DNA from 2 places in the Evansella sp. AB-rgal1 genome. Region 2 is predicted to be linked to the other one. Evidence: riboswitches for the same ligand, from Rfam matches in the RefSeq annotation. Region 2 holds a riboswitch; the other holds the start of a gene.
The links. A riboswitch is a leader RNA that binds a small molecule or an ion and turns the genes downstream of it on or off. The one in region 2 is predicted to bind cobalamin.
Positions count from the first base shown of each region.

Region 1 (3,288 bases), on a different contig from region 2:
TAAATAGGCAATTTTTTCATATAACTCATCAGCAAACTCCACTGCTTCCTCCGACTCCCACTTTATTTTTTTCAAAGCAAGAAGATGGTGCCAACCGAATGTGCCAAGTCCAATGGCGCGATATTTCTCATTCGTCAGCTTCGCCTGCGGAACTTCGATTTCATTTATATCAATCACGTTATCTAGCATTCTCACCTGGATAGGAATCAGTCTCTCTAGCACATCATCCGTAACAGCCGTAGCTAAATTGATGGAGCTAAGATTACAAACAACATAGTCACCAGGTTGTTTTGTAATAATAATGGATCCGTCTTTCGTTACCTCTTCCTTCACAAACGTCGGACTCATGTTTTGCATAATTTCTGTGCAAAGATTGGAGCCATATACCATCCCACAATGGTTATTGGGATTCATTCGGTTTGCTTGGTCTCGGTAAAACATGTAGGGAGTTCCAGTCTCGAGTTGCGAGATCATCACTCGTTTCATAATCTCAATTGCTGGTACAGACTCCTTCGTTAATTCTGGGTTTTCTACACAAAGCTTGTACTTTTCTCGAAAACTACCTGAACCTTGTTTTTCATCAAAAAAGTCTTCCAAGGAAAACCCCATTACTTGTCTCACTTCATGTGGGTCAAACAAATACCAATCTTCTCGCGCTTCCACTTTTTCCATGAACAAGTCCGGTAGGCACACACCTGTAAACAAGTCATGCGTTCGTTTTCTTTCGTCTCCATTGTTTAATTTCGCATCAAGGAAGGAGAAAATGTCTTTATGCCATACATCAAGGTAAACGGCGATTGCCCCTTGTCGTTGACCGAGTTGATCCACACTTACTGCCGTATTGTTAAGCTGTTTCATCCAAGGGAGTACCCCTGAAGATGTGCCTTTATAGCCTTTAATGGACGAGCCTCTCGCACGAATTTTTCCAAGGTAGATTCCAATCCCACCACCGTTTTTGCTTAATGTAGCAGCATCCGTTGTACTATCAAAGATTCCTCGTAAACTATCCTCGATCGTATCGATGAAACAACTAGAGAGTTGTCCGTGAGTCTTTCCTGCGTTTGCTAGTGTCGGTGTTGCTACTGTCATGTATAAATTTGAAAGTGCCCAGTATGCATCAAGGGTTAGAGATACTCGTTGGTGTTGCGGCTCCTTTTGCATCAGTGTCATTGCTATGATCATAAATCGTTCTTGTGGTAGCTCAAGGATAGATCCGTCGAAATCCTTTGTTACGTACCGGTCTACCAATGTATGTAATCCTAAATAGGTAAATTTCTTATCTCGCTCTCGTTCTAACGCTTGTCCAAGTGTTTGAATATCTTCGTTCGTATAGGCTTCTAGTAATGTGGAACGATATAGTTTTTTCTCAACTAGCTTGTGGACGACCTGCTCAAACTGTTCATATACAGTGGCTCCATTCGTATAGCGTGATTGGGCAACACTACTATATAACTGGTTGAGACGTATTCTAGCAGCAACATATGTCCAGTCTGGCTCTTGCATGGATATACGATCGAGTGCAGCTAATATTAGCTCTTTCCCTGACTTCTCAAATGTCCAACCTGTCCAATTTAGGTGGGCAAACTCCTGTTGCAATTTTGTATTTGTATCCTCCATAACATTAATCCCCATCGTTACACTCTCCCTTTATCTATCTATGATTTAGATTATATGGTAGGCTTTTTACGCATAGAAAAAGCCCTTCCCTCGATGGAAAGAGCTTTGAACGGCATGTTAATAGGAGCGTTGTCCTGTAAACGGGCAATACAAAAATACCCTGCCGTTCACGGTCTCAATCCCCGAAGCCATGAATACGTGAAAAATAGGCAGGTCTCCTGACTTATGCTTCCTCCTACTTTGAGCCTTCCCATACAGTGGCCTTTCAGCCGAACAGTACAGTGGTCGTTCTCATTTCGTCTGCATTTACAGTTGCGGGGACAGTCTCGGATTCTCACCGAATTCCCTATCAAGCTATGTTACTAGCACCTATTAATCAAATATCAATATATAGTGTTTTATTATTGCCGTTAAACATGATGTAGTATGTTGAGTTTATCTAATATAGGAAACAATTGCAATACTTAAGTGTTAAAAACATATTTTTTTAGGCAAATGTCCTAGATTTTTTTTTGGAAAAATAGGTTAGCTGGGAGTTATGTGAAGTTTGTTTTAATAGGGAGATGAAACATTATTTGTATTTTTAAAAATAGCAAATATATCAATTAGTTATTCTTTTTCTGATCCTCGCTCGCGTTACATAAACACTCCATGGAACGCGAGATTCCGTTTCTGATCCTTGTTCGCGTCTCATAAACGCTCCATGGAACGCGATATCCTGTTTCTGAACCTTGTTGACACTACATAAACGTTCCCCCTACCCCACCACCCTATCTCCTCTCGAATAAACATTAAACCTATCTCCCCTGACAAACCCCACCAAGGTAATCTCCAAATCTCTCGCCAACTCAATTGCTAACGTAGTTGGTGCTGATTTAGCAATGATAATTCCCACACCAATTTTGGAGACCTTCAGTAACACTTCCGAAGAAATCCTCCCGCTAAACACAATTACTTTATTTTTCAAAGAAACATTATTTCGCAAACAATATCCAAAAAGCTTATCTAGTGCATTATGCCGCCCAATATCAGATCGCGTAACAAGAATCCCATCCACGGAAGCAAGACTTGCGTTATGAAGACCTCCCGTTTGCTTAAAATCCTCCGCCTGCTCCTGCATCGTACTCATTAAATGACAACACTGCTTAGCAGAAATACTAGGTGCTCTCAAAATTGTCCTAGCACCCCGCACATCACTCTGAAAATAAAATTGACGACTCTTTCCGCAGCATGATCCTATAACCCGCTTCGAGAATGCCCCCTCTGGATCAAACCCCTGCTTATTTTTCAACACCACATATGCAAAGCCCTTTCCCTCATCAATCAATACGGAGTCAACCTCATCTGCCCGCCGAATCACCCCTTCTGAAGCCAAAAAACCAAGGACAAGCTCCTCTAAATCCGCTGGCGTACAGAGCATTGTTCCAAATTCATGGCCATTCACCGTAATTGTCAATGGCTCTTCCAACACGATCAAGTCATCCGCATCCTGAAGAACACCTTGCTCATATTTCTTTATCACATGCGTTTGCATCACCTTGTTTTTCATCGCGAAATCTCCCACTTAACTTATTTCCGTTTCTAAGTCGTCCATTTGTCGCTCTACATACTTGGTATCCTTCTTCGCATGAAACGTATCCGCTTTCTCCACTACCACCGTCGTATTATACT
Region 1 is NZ_JBGUAU010000003.1:137,119-140,406, reverse strand. Features, by position in the region: gene ACERII_RS03440 (ribonucleoside-diphosphate reductase subunit alpha) at 1-1,617, opposite strand, end outside; cobalamin riboswitch at 1,809-2,005, opposite strand; gene fdhD (formate dehydrogenase accessory sulfurtransferase FdhD) at 2,375-3,166, opposite strand; gene ACERII_RS03430 (FdhF/YdeP family oxidoreductase) at 3,182-3,288, opposite strand, start outside.
Region 1: linked by a shared signal. The riboswitch ahead of ACERII_RS03440 (ribonucleoside-diphosphate reductase subunit alpha) and the one ahead of ACERII_RS14330 (cob(I)yrinic acid a,c-diamide adenosyltransferase) in region 2 are both predicted to bind cobalamin.

Region 2 (3,288 bases):
TCAGCACACTTATTTCTGCTGTACTTCCTTCATCTTTTGTTGGGTCCTTTCCATCGTAAAAACCCATGACCCCTTCAATAATAGATATATCCGCTCCATCACTACCACGGTGTAAGACCTCTCTTAAAACAGAATGAGATAACATCCAGCTATCTAGATTTCTGGATCGTCGACCGGTTACTGCTGTATGATACGATGGATCAATATAATCCGGACCACACTTAAATCCTTGAACAGTGTACCCCATTTGTTGAAAGGCAGACATTATACCGATGGTTACTGTCGTTTTTCCAACACTACTGCCTGTTCCAGCTATTACTAGTCGTCGTTGAGACATTTTTGGAACCTCCATATTTACAATTAATATTCAATACCTTTTACAGCAGGAATACCTTCGTCATAATAGTGCTTTTCTGGCTCAACTACCGACACAAGGTCTGCAATTTCTTTTATTTTCTCATTCGCATCTCTACCAGTAATAACAAGGTGAACATGAGCAGGTTTATTTTTAATTAAATCTATTACCTCCTGAATCGGCAAAACATCTTCAATAGGAAATTGGGTAATAGCAAGGGCATTGTTCAATTCATCTAGGATGACCAAATCATACTCCCCACTCATTACTGCTTCTCGTGCGATTGGCCATCCTTTTCTTAAAGCCTCTCTATGTTCTTCAGGAGTTTTTGTCCATGTAAAGCCAATTCCAAGTTGTACCATTTCTACTCCTAATTTTTCTAGAGCTATTTTTTCTCCATAGGACCTTTCAGGAGACTTTATAAATTGGTATATTTTCACGTTAAAGTCTCTACCAATCGCCCTTAAAGCTAGTCCTAATGCAGACGTTGTTTTTCCCTTGCCGTTCCCTGTATAAACAAGGGTCAATCCACGCTGTTCTTCTTTACGTTTATTCATTTTCATACCTCCAGTAAATTTAAAATGATATTTTTCAACAAAAATAAAACGCCTTTCTTCTTAGAAAGACGTTTAAGGTAATGAGATAACAAAAACCTAGAAAAATCTAAGTTATAGCCCCATTTAAGCTCACACTTATCCCTTAAGCATCCTTTTCCTCGAAGGAACACAAAAGTTACAAATAGGCAGGTCTCCTGACTTACGTCTCTGCTACACCTTCCCATACTTGTATGTACAGTGGCTAATTGTAGCTTTAAATAACGATTACAGTGGCGGGACCGTGTTGGACTTTCACCAACTTCCCTTTTAACCTTTACTTTAATAAAGGCACCTACTTGTCTTTTAAATATTATGTATAGTTAAAAGTCTAACATATTAATTGTAACTTTTATTATTATTGATAAAAAGGATTTTTTACTTTTAATACTACAATATTTATAACAGAGATAACAAAGAAACCCTATATTTTCTATTGTTGTAAAGAAATATCAAAATAAACATATTCTTGAATTATCATGCTAATAATGTCAGTACTACAGCAATACCATTATATATACCATGAATAATAATAGCTGGTAGAACTGAGCCCGTTTTCTCATATGTCCATGCAAACACAAGGCCTGAGATAAAATTTATAGGTAGCGTATTGTATGTTGGGATGTGAACGACCATGAAAATAAACGAACTTATAAACATTCCAGCTGCTATTCCATATTTCCCACGGAACCATTTATATAAAAAACCTCTATAAAAAATCTCTTCATATATCGGCGAGATGATTGCAGCAGACACGAAACCAATAACAAAAGTGTACCAAGTTATATTTCTTTGTAATGATTCCGTTTTTTCATTTTCCCAACTGATATTAAAAAATTCCATCAGCACTAATATGATGACACTTCCTATAATTAATATTATTGACCATACAACAATCCACTTCCAATATCCATTTGAAAAGCGCCTTACCCCAACCGTATTCCATGAATACCCATATGGTTTTAATGCAATCAAGTATAAGGAAACTGTAAATACAATCGCCATAACTAGTCCCATTAATGTGCCTGAATACAAGCTATCCTGAAAAAGCATATAGAAAAATTCATGCAATACGTATTCAATAAAAATTGGCACAAAAACAAACGTAATAAACAGTAATTTAATAACATCTCTCCAAGACCAGTTAATCGTTTTATTTAGTGCATCATTAACCATTTATATTACCCCCTAGTGATGTTTTATGGTAAATTCAGTGTAAATGGTGACGTTACGTCACCTGCAAACTTTTTTCTGGAGGTAGTTCATAATGATTCTGTTTTCAACTGGTGAAGTTGCAAAGAAACTAAATATGACTATACGTACATTACGTTATTACGACAAAATTGGCTTGGTAGTACCCTCGTTAAAAAAAGAAAATGGAACACGCTACTATTCCGAAGATGATATGTTGCTTCTAGAAAAAATTGCACTATTGAAGTCTACCTCCCTGTCATTGAAAGACATAAAAACAATCATTGATCAAGTTACAACAGAGGAGATTTTGACTGTACATAAAATGCAGCTTGAAACAACTATCGAACAATTAAATTTATCACTTCAACATACAACAACACTATTAAACACTTTAAAATTAGAGGGGAAAATTCAGTGGGACCAGCTCTCACCTATAGTATCGGATGAGGAAAAAAGAAAAAAACAGGATCGAAAAAAGCAACTTTGGAGTCAGTTATTTAGTAATGAGGAAAATTCAATATTATCTGCAAATCTACCCAAACTAGAAGATCCCCTTACTATAAAATGGGTAAACATAGTAAAAAGAGTACAATTATGCTTAGACAACGGAAACTCTCCTAGTTCTATAGAGGGACAACTAATTGCTGTTGATGTAGATTTATTAGCTAAAGAATCCTTTGGAGACAATCCAGATTTAATCAAGAAGTTTTGGGAAGTAAGGAAGTCTGAAGAAACATCCGCAAAATTAGACTTATATCCTGTAAATAAAGAGGTTCTGATTTTCCTTGAGGAAGCTATTTTTCACTATGATAGTACTTCAGCTAAGTAATTTAGGACTATTAATCTTATTGTGATATCAAAAATAAAAAATCATCCTACGAAAATGGGTTGTTAATTTAGAACCCTACAGAAAGAAATCCCACGCGAGTTTTTATTTTTGTCGCATTTATCAAACACAACTGCCATCGGGGAAAAGTTGTTGACGCCTAGTGCTAGACAACTTTTTAAATTTAAAAATTGCTTTTCTATATTATAAAAGTCCTTGCTCATGTTGTATGACGTGAGCAAGGACTTGTTTATTTAGAAAAGAGTATCAGGGAGGATCTGCTGTATATGTAACTATGTATACTTATTTAATGTACTTAA
Region 2 is NZ_JBGUAU010000015.1:113,576-116,863, forward strand. Features, by position in the region: gene ACERII_RS14325 (cobyrinic acid a,c-diamide synthase CobB) at 1-337, opposite strand, end outside; gene ACERII_RS14330 (cob(I)yrinic acid a,c-diamide adenosyltransferase) at 361-912, opposite strand; cobalamin riboswitch at 1,080-1,262, opposite strand; gene ACERII_RS14335 (CPBP family intramembrane glutamic endopeptidase) at 1,426-2,124, opposite strand; gene ACERII_RS14340 (MerR family transcriptional regulator) at 2,216-2,971, shown strand; partial or broken gene ACERII_RS14345 (Fic family protein) at 3,262-3,288, opposite strand, start outside.